One region of the Sterolibacterium denitrificans genome, then DNA from elsewhere that is predicted to be linked to it. Evidence: riboswitches for the same ligand, from Rfam matches in the RefSeq annotation. Region 1 holds a riboswitch; each other region holds the start of a gene.
The links. A riboswitch is a leader RNA that binds a small molecule or an ion and turns the genes downstream of it on or off. The one in region 1 is predicted to bind cobalamin.
Positions count from the first base shown of each region.

Region 2: another riboswitch for cobalamin. It lies ahead of SDENCHOL_RS12875 (ribonucleoside-diphosphate reductase subunit alpha); the one in region 1 lies ahead of SDENCHOL_RS00385 (TonB-dependent receptor).
Region 3: another riboswitch for cobalamin. It lies ahead of SDENCHOL_RS12795 (ribonucleoside triphosphate reductase); the one in region 1 lies ahead of SDENCHOL_RS00385 (TonB-dependent receptor).

Region 1 is NZ_LT837803.1:75,666-78,941, forward strand. It holds gene thiC (phosphomethylpyrimidine synthase ThiC) at 1-624, opposite strand, end outside; cobalamin riboswitch at 773-999, shown strand; gene SDENCHOL_RS00385 (TonB-dependent receptor) at 1,145-3,082, shown strand; gene cbiB (adenosylcobinamide-phosphate synthase CbiB) at 3,225-3,276, shown strand, end outside.
Region 2 is NZ_LT837803.1:2,853,015-2,856,290, forward strand. It holds gene SDENCHOL_RS12875 (ribonucleoside-diphosphate reductase subunit alpha) at 1-1,970, opposite strand, end outside; cobalamin riboswitch at 2,166-2,388, opposite strand; gene metF (methylenetetrahydrofolate reductase [NAD(P)H]) at 2,493-3,276, opposite strand, start outside.
Region 3 is NZ_LT837803.1:2,831,094-2,834,369, reverse strand. It holds gene metE (5-methyltetrahydropteroyltriglutamate--homocysteine S-methyltransferase) at 1-1,461, shown strand, start outside; cobalamin riboswitch at 1,619-1,818, shown strand; gene SDENCHOL_RS12795 (ribonucleoside triphosphate reductase) at 1,937-3,276, shown strand, end outside.

The sequences.
Region 1 (3,276 bases):
GTTGGCCGGAATGATCGCCCGGCCGCGGGCGATTTCGTCGCGCACGAATTCCGGCGTGATGATTTTCGGGATACCCGCCCCCAGCGGCTCGCCCGCATGCTGGCGGTTCAATAATTCGGTGAGTCCTTCGCGTTTCTGGTTTTCGCGGATGGCGACGAACTCCATTTCCGGCGTGACGATGCCGCGCCGGGCGTAGTGCATCTGGGTGACGTTCGCGCCAGCCCTGGCGCGGCGCGGCGCGCGCGTCAGGTTGAAGCGGATCGCCTCGCTGGCCGGATTGGCCAGGCGCTCGCGGCCATAGGCCGAAGACAGGCCGGCCAGCACTTCGGTATCGCCGCGTTCCGCGATCCAGGCGGCACGCAGCGGCGCCAGGCCGGCGCGGATGTCGATCCGCGCGTCCGGATCGGTGTAGGGGCCGGAGCAGTCATAGACGTGGATGGGCGGATTTTTCTCCACCGCCTCGCTGCCATGCAGGGGCGTGTCGGCCTGCGAAATCTCGCGCATCGGCACACGGAGGTCCGGCCGGCTGCCGACGACGTAGACCTTGCGCGAATTCGGCAAGGGCTGGACGCTGGCATCATCCACCCGGGCGTTGGAAGCTAGAAACTTGTCGCTGGCATTCATGGCAAAACTCCGCTTGCTGCATTGGCTGCTGGTGTGGCAATCACTGCAAATGATGAGGTTTCCCGCCGGGCGCGGGCAAATCGTCAAACTACTGGAAAGCCTGGGTGAATGCAACCGCCGAAACATTCGCCGCCATGCGCCATGCTAGAATCGCGGCTTCGTTCAAGGTGTCGTGGTCGGCCAGCAATGCAAACCGGCCACGCTGAAACGGGAAAGCGGTGCGCTTCCGATCTTTTGAAGCAATGCCGCTACTGCCCCCGCAACGGTAAGCGAGTGCGGGCGTGTCATCCAGCCACTGGGAATGGGTTGCATCCTGGGAAGGCGACACGTCAAGACTTGCGAGTCCGGAGACCGGCCTGAACGACCAGCGCAAGTGCCACGGGGAGTGGGCGCCAGCAGGAGCTGAGTCGAACGGCGGTTTCATCGTTGCGGCGCAAACTCCGGAACTCACTCATTTTCCCCCGGCACTTTCATTCATCGTTACCGGCATGCGGGGACGCCTGCCGGAGAGGGGAAAACCATGCATACCCGCCTGAAACCCATGGCAGCCGTGCTGCCGCTTCTTTTTGCGACTGCCTCTGCCGACGCTCAACAAATCACGACGCCCGGCGAAGTCGTCGTCACGGCAACCCGCTTCCATGAGTCAAGCGCGCCGGCGGCGACGAACGTCATCATCATCACGCGCGAGGACATTCAATCATCCGGCGCGCAGAGCTTGCCGGATGTACTGAAAAGCCAGGCCGGGCTCAACGTCGCGCCGCTGTATGGATCGCTCGGGGCCGATACGGCAATCGACATGCGGGGCTTCGGTGAAGGCGCGGCTTCGAGAACCCTGGTCTTGCTCGATGGGCAACGCCTCAACTCCCTCGACATGACGAACATCGACTGGGGGATCGTGCCGCTCGACAGCATCGAACGCGTGGAAATCATCAACGGCAGCGGCAGCATCCTGTATGGCGACAATGCGGTCGGCGGGGTGATCAACATCATCACCGGCAAGCGCAAGGATGGCGCGCACATCCAGTTGGGCGCAGGCAGTCAGGACGGCAAACAGATTTCGGCCGGTTTTTCCAGACAGCTCGGCGCCATCAATCTGGCGCTTTCCGCGAACCGCCAGGATGCCGACGGCTGGCGTCAGAACAACAAGCAAAAGCGCAACAATGTTGCCGGGCGCGTCAGCACGAATTTCGACAGGGGCGAGGCGTTCGTCGATCTGGGCTGGTCGTCGCTGGACAGCGGATTGCCCGGTGCATTGACCAAGGCCCAATACGACGGCAATCCAAAACAGGCCGTCACGCTCGATAGCTACATCGAGCGGCGCAGCGCTTATGTCAGGCCCGGCGTGTCCATGCAAATCACCGACACCCTGAAATTCCTGGCCGAGGCCGGTTATTCGAAAGTGGAAAACACGTCCTGGATTTCGGACTGGTTCAGTTTCGACGATCGCAAATCCACGGTTCTTTCATTTACGCCCCGCTTGCAATGGCAGCATGGACTGGGCGCCCTGGCAAGCAGGACGACCATCGGCTTTGATTATTACGATGGCGATCTGACTTCCGACAAATCGGCGAGCGATCATGGCTCGATCACCAAAACGGTCAGGATCGATCAAAAGAGCCAGGCGGTTTATCTTCAGAATCAAACCGGCTTGACGACCGGTCTGACCCTGACTGCCGGCGCCCGCCACCAGAAAATCGATCAATCGGCAACCGATTCGAGCGGCCTCAGGATGACCAACGATCACGCCAAAACCATCGGCGAGCTGGGCCTGAGCTATCAACTGGCGACGGGTGTCCGCGTTTTCTCGCGGTTCGGCAGCACTTTCCGCTATGCGAATATGGATGAACTGACGACTTTTACCGGCTTCGCCGGCAAGCCGGTCCGGCCCGAACAGGGGAAATTCATCGACGCGGGGATCGACCTGAATGGCGCCGCCTATGGGTTGAAAGTCACCGCGTACAGCCTGGGCATGAAGGATGAAATCGCCTATAACGGCCTGACTTTCGAGAACGAGAACCTTGCCAAAACACGCCACGAAGGGATCGACATCAGCGCTCGCTACGACCTCGATCGGCAATGGCAACTCATTGGCGGCCTCAATCTCCAGAAGGCGAAATTCCGCGAAGGCGCGGATAGCGGCAAGAAAGTGCCGCTGGTTCCCGGCGTCAAGGCCAATATCGGCATCAACTTCAAACCGGTTGCTGCCCTCAATCTGTCTCTCTTGGCCAACCATGTCGGCCGACGCTATTCCGGCGGCGATACGAGCAACAGTTTCTTCGAGCAGCTTGCCGCCTACACGACGGCGGATTTCGTCGCGAGCTGGCGCCAATCGAACTGGACCGCGCGCGCCAGAGTCGTCAACCTGACGGACAGGAAATACGCTCCATCCGGCTACTATGGCTCGTACTATCCTGCCGACGGACGGACGTTCTTCGCCGATCTGCGTTACGATTTCTGAAGCCCTGAAGCCCGTCTGCGGGCACCGGCTTCCGCCGCAGCACAGCGGCGCCTGCATTCCACTGGAGGAATGCAGGCGCCATTTTTCATCCAGCCCGCGCGGTACCACCTGTTTCCGTGCCTGACGCCATGATCCATCGCCAGTGACTCCCGACCTGCCTTTCATCCTCAGCCTGCTGGCCGGGGTAGCCATCG
Region 2 (3,276 bases), 2.8 Mb from region 1:
ATGCCGCCGTTGGCCTTGATGTCACCACGCAGCGCTTCCCAGTCGTAGCGCGTCGTGAAGGGCGCGATCCTGTCGACGTGCGGATTGCAGGTGTCGATGGGCAGCCAGCCTTCCGGCCAGCACGTCTTGTGCATCCAGGGCGCGTTGCCCAGTTCCTTGCCGAGCCTCAGGCTGGCGCGCAGCAAGTGATAGTAGTGGCGCTCGGCCACCTCGTGGATGAACTGCTTGCCGGCCTCATCGGTGTAACGCTGGCCGTTTTTTGCCATCAGATGCGCCAGGCCCAGGATGCCGACACCGGCGTTGAGACGCTGGCGCGAAGTCACGCCCACCTGCGGCAGTTCGTAATGCGCCAGATGGATGCACTTGTCGATCATCAGCAGCGCGTAATAGGCGACTTCGGCGTACTGCTCCTCGGATTCGATGTTGGAGACGACGATGCCGGCGAGGTTGCAGGTCGCCACTTCGGGCGCGCTCTTGCGCAGGACGGCCTCGATGGGTAGATCATCGATAGCGTCGCCCGTCACCAGCTCATCCGGCCAGACCAGCCCGCGCTGGGTTGCCACCTGCGCCTTGCCCGGCAGCTCGCAGCGCGTGCCGTCGATGAACTGCACTTCGACGCAGGAAATGTCGTCCTCCGCGTACAGCTCGCTGATGTGGTTGTAGGGCCCGGTCGGCAGGGCAATTTCGGCGCAGAGGTTGGATGAATGAATCGTGTCCTTGAACGGCGTATGGCGATTCATCTCCGAGATGTTGTGCTCGTAGACACGGCCGGTCTCGTTCCACTCGTTGCTGGCGGTGATGAGCAGCTCGCGCGCGCTCACCCAGGTTTTCGGGAAGTTTTCATCGGCGGCATAGCGTGCGTAGATTTCCTCGAACCGCGTCTCATCGCCGCTATACAGCGCCGCGTACAGATCGGGCGCGGTGTAGCAGTTGAACAGGAATATCTCCTCGTTTTTTGCCACCTTGCGCGCGAAGAAACGGTTGCCGCCCCAGGAGTAATCCATGCCGCGTATCTTCCTGTCCTCGGTGGACATCGGGTTCTTCAGGCGCAGCAGCGTATCCACCTCGGGATCGAAGATCGGGAAGTAGGTGGTGCAGGCGCCGCCGCGGCCGTTCTGCAGATTGGATTTCACCTCCGCCACCAGCGCGCGGTAGTAGGGCAGCTTGCCCTGGTGGCGAATCACGCCGCCGCGCACCGGGTCGTTGAGCGAGCGTGTCGCCAGGTGCGCGCCGATGCCTGCGCTCATGTAAGTCATGGTGTTGGCGATGTGGTTGCCGACGGCGATGGAGCGCGCGTTGTCGGCCACGGTGTACAGGCAGCAACTGGCGTAGCCGCGCAGCGGCGTGCCCAGGTTGACGTGGTTGGGCGTGGGCGCATTGATGCGATTCTTCGACAGATGTTCGTAAAAGCGCTGCACGTCGCGCATGCGTCGCTCGCGCGGCTGATCGACGGCTAGCGCCATCGCCATGCGCATGTAGATGAACTGCGGCGACTCGTAGTACATACCCTGCACCCGGTCGGCAATGGCATATTTTGTGAGATGCGTATGCAACTGGTAGTGCGCGTACTCGAAGTCGCGCTCGTGGTCGATCCACTCCTGGATCACCGCGTATTCGGATTCGGAGTAGTCCAGCGTTTCCATCAGCCCCAGCGCCTGCAGCTTGCGCTGCAGGGCCAGTACCGTGGGACGCTGGTTGCGGTAGAGATCCTTGCGGATCAGCGTGGCGTACAGGCGCCCGGCCATGCGGTTGTACGACCAGGTATCGAAGTTCAGGCAGGTGCGGATGAGCTGCTGCTGCAACTCGCGCGAACTGGCCGTGGAAGACATGGCCGAGACGGTTTCCAGCACCGCCGTCGGCCAGTCCACCGCGTCGCCCAGCGTCTGCGCGGCCCATTGGCCCCATTGGTTGAGTTTATAGGGTGTGAACGGCTCGACGTGGCCGTCGCGTTTGATGATGAGTTCCAGCATGTGCGCATCCCCGCAGGGAAACCGTGTGGAGAGCACGGTTTCAGAACCAATACCTGCTCCCTCGCGCAGGGCTCTTGGGGACTGTTCGCAGTCGGTGCGTACGGGATGTGCATGAATTGCCGCTCTGAAGCGGCGCAACATTCACCCTCGCAACGCGCCTCCCCGCGGAAGCGTGCCACCCGCACGGCGCCTCATGAAGAAGCACCATGTGTCGGCAGGTCTTCGGACTCTGTGGACGCGGGTGGCGTCGTTCACGCCAGCCCACCTACTGCGCCTCGCTTCCCGGGTCGTACCCAGTGCATCTGAGGCGTGTCGTTTCCACTTACCGCTGCGGGGCAGTTCCGGATTCGCACCGGATTCCCTTTTCAATCTTTCTGCTGGTGCTCAGCAGAAAAATACCGACGGACGCAATATATAGTATTTTTTGCGCTTGCGTACACTAGATATAGTAGGTTGCGCCGTGCGACAGGCCGAGTGAATCTCTGCATCCCACCCAAAACAGTCTTTGGCGAAACGCCGGAATCAACCCAGCCGCCGACAGATTTCCGTCGTCAAGGCCGCCTGATTCAGGGTATAGAAATGCAGACCCGGCGCGCCGTTCTTCAGCAGGCGCTCGCACAGGGCGGTGACCACGTCCAGGCCGAAGGCGCGAATCGACTCCACGTCGTCGCCGCAGGAGTCCAGCCGTTTGGCCAGCCAGCGCGGAATCTCGGCACCGCAGTTGCCGGCAAAGCGCGCCAGATTGCTGTAGCTGGCGATCGGCATGATGCCCGGCACGATGGGAATGTCGATCCCCATCCTTTGCGCCACCTCGACGAAGTAGTCGTAGGCATCGGCGTTGTAGAAGAACTGGGTGATCGCCGCATCGGCGCCGGCATCGACCTTGCGCTTGAAGTTTTCCAGATCGGCGGCCGCCGACCTGGCCTGCGGATGCACTTCAGGATAGGCCGCCACCTCGATCTGGAACCAGTCGCCGGTTTCCCGACGGATGAACTCGACCAGCTCGTTGGCATAGGAAAACTCGCCGGCCACCGCCATGCCCGAAGGCAGATCGCCGCGCAGGGCGACGATGCGGCGGATGTCGGCGGCGCGATACTGCGCCAGAATGGCGCGCAGATTCTCCCGCGTCGAACCGATACAGGACAGATGCGGGGCCGCCTGATGGCCTTCGCCCTGCATTTCCAGCACCGTTTCCAGCGTGCGATCACGCGTCGAGCCACCGGCGCCGAAGGTGCAGGAGAAAAAAGCCGGCTTGAACTGCGCCAGTTGCGCACGCACGGCGCGCAGCTTGTCGACGCCCGCCGGC
Region 3 (3,276 bases), 2.8 Mb from region 1:
GAAATTACCTCGGTGGCCGACTGGCTGCCGGCGCACAAGGTGCTGTCGCTGGGCATCGTCGATGGACGCAATGTCTGGCGCACCGATCTGGATGCGGCGCTCACCCGCATTCGTCCGTTGTTCGACAAGCGTGGCCAGAGCCTGTGGCTGGCGCCGTCGTGCTCGCTGCTGCACGTGCCGTTCAGCGTCGCCGGCGAAATGAAGTTGGACGGCGAACTGCGCGGCTGGCTGGCCTTCGCGGTCGAAAAACTCGACGAGCTGCAAGTCTTGAAACAGGCGCTGGCCGGTGATGCCGCCGCCGATGGCGAACTGGCGAAATCCCGACAAGCCATACGGGCGCGGCATGCCAGCCGTCGGGTCAATAATCCGGCCGTCGCCGAGCGTCTGGCTGCGTTGCCCGCCGCCGCCGACCGCCGCCATGCTGCCTTTCCCGTCCGCCAGGCCGCGCAGCGCAAGCGTTTGCAGCTGCCGCTGCTGCCCACCACGACCATCGGCTCCTTCCCGCAGACCGCCGAAATCCGCGCCGCCCGGGCTGCCTTCAAACGCGGCGAACTGTCCGCGGCCGACTACGAAACCGCGATGAAGAAGGAAATCGCCCACGCCGTCGCGGTACAGGAAGAACTGGGCCTCGACGTGCTGGTGCATGGCGAAGCCGAGCGCAACGACATGGTCGAATATTTCGGCGAGCAACTGGCCGGCTTCTGCTTCACCGGCAACGGCTGGGTGCAGTCCTACGGCTCGCGCTGCGTCAAGCCGCCGATCATCTACGGCGACGTCTCGCGTCCGCAGCCGATGACCGTGGACTGGAGCGCCTACGCGCAAAGCCTGACGCCAAAACCGATGAAGGGCATGCTGACCGGGCCGATCACCATCCTGCAATGGTCCTTCGTGCGCGACGACCAGCCGCGCTCGACTACCGCCGCGCAGATCGCCCTGGCCATCCGCGACGAAGTCTGCGACCTGGAAAGGGCCGGTATCGGCATCATCCAGATCGACGAGCCGGCAATCCGCGAAGGCCTGCCGCTGCGCCGCGCCGCCTGGCGCGAGTACCTGGCCTGGGCGACCCGCGCCTTCCGCCTGTCGGCCTCGGGCGTGGCCGACGAAACGCAGATCCACACCCACATGTGCTACTCGGAATTCAACGACATCCTGCCCGAGATCGCGGCCATGGACGCCGACGTGATCACCATCGAGACCAGCCGTTCGGACATGGAGCTGCTGGATGCCTTCGGCAAGTTCAAATATCCGAACGAAATCGGCCCCGGCGTGTATGACATCCATTCGCCGCGCGTGCCGAATGCCGACGATATGGCGCGCCTGCTGCAAAAGGCGCGGGAGACAATCCCGGCCGGCAACCTGTGGGTCAATCCCGACTGCGGCCTGAAGACGCGCGGCTGGCCGGAAACCGTCGCCGCGCTGCGCCACATGGTGGCGGCGGCCAAGGCGTTGCGCGCCGTTTGAGTTTTCATCGCCGCGTCGTGGATATTGCCAAGGCATGCCGCAGCAACCTGTACGTAAAAGTTGCTGCGGCGCGGTGGGCTACTATATCTAGTAGCACTGCACCAGTTTTCTACTACCGGTAGTGTTTTTTTCTTGACAGCTGAAATCTTGTGGCACTAGACTGGCTGCCGTCGATGGTTCCCAAGTCGGGATTGAAAGGGAATCCGGTGCCAGGCCGTCGGCCTGAAACCCGGAACTGCCCCCGCAACTGTAATCGGCAAGCGCTTCGGCACGACATGCCACTGGATTTTTCCGGGAAGGCGAGCGAAGCGCGTTGAGCCGAGAGTCAGGAGACCTGCCTCGATGAGTCCTTTTTTCAATTGGGGCGGGGTGTCCCTGACGTGAGGTCGCGCATGAGTCTGCCAGTTGCTGCCGCTCGTGCATCGGTACATCGACCGATGCGGAAAGTCCCCGCCCATTCTTGCGGAGACGCCCGATGCCGGTACGAACAGAACGCCAACCCGCTTCTTTGCTGAATGCCGCCGGATCGCCGGTTCGGCCCGCCTCGCCCGCCCTGCCGACGCGCATCGTCAAGCGCGATGGCCGCGACGAGCCCTTCGAGTCCGCACGCATCGCCTCGGCGCTCGCCCGCGCCGGCGCGGCCAGCGGCGAGTATGACGAGGAGGAGGCGCAACTGCTGGTCGCGCGCGTGCTCAAGGTGCTGCGCCACCGCCACGACCGCTATCAAAGCGCCGCGCCGACCGTGGAGCAGGTGCAGGACATCGTCGAGCAGACGCTGGTCGACGCCAACCACATCGCCACCTTCCGCGCCTACGTCGCCTACCGCGACCAGCACCGCCGGCTGCGCGAGGACCGGCGCACGCTGGTCGACGTGGCTGCGGCCATCGACGAGTACGTGGATCGCGCCGACTGGCGCGTGCGCGCCAACGCCAACCAGGGCTACTCGCTCGGCGGGCTGATTCTCAACGTCTCCGGCAAGGTGGTCGCCAACTACTGGCTGTCGCACGTCTATCCGCCGGAGATCGGCCAGGCGCACCGCGACGCCGACATCCACATCCACGACCTCGACATGCTCTGCGGCTACTGCGCCGGCTGGTCGCTGCGCCAGCTGCTGTTCGAAGGCTTCAACGGCGTGCCCGGCAAGCCCGAGGCCGATCCGCCGAAGCATTTTTCGAGCGCGCTCGGCCAGATGGTGAACTTCCTCGGCACGCTGCAGAACGAATGGGCCGGCGCGCAGGCGTTCAGTTCCTTCGACACCTATCTCGCGCCCTTCGTCAGGAAGGACAGGCTCGACTATGACGCCGTGCGCCAGGGCATGCAGGAGTTCATCTACAACCTCAACGTGCCGTCGCGCTGGGGCACGCAGACGCCGTTCACCAACCTCACCTTCGACTGGGTCTGCCCGGAGGATCTGCGCGAGCAGGTGCCGGTGATCGGCGGCGTCGAAATGCCCTTTGCCTACGGTGAGCTGCAGGCCGAGATGGATCTCATCAACCGCGCCTACATCGAGGTGATGAGCGCCGGTGACCGGCGAGGCCGCGCCTTCACCTTCCCGATCCCGACCTACAACATGACCGAGGACTTCCCGTGGGAGTCCGAGAACGCCGAACGTCTGTTCGCGATGACGGCGAAGTACGGCCTGCCGTACTTCCAGAACTTCATCAACTCGGACATGAAGCCGAACCAGATCCGCTCGATGTGCTGCCGCCTGCAGCTCGACCTGCGCGAGCTCTTGAAGCGCGGCAACGGCCTGTTCGGCTCGGCCGAGCAGACCGGCTCGATCGGCGTCGTGACGATCAACTGCGCGCGCCTCGG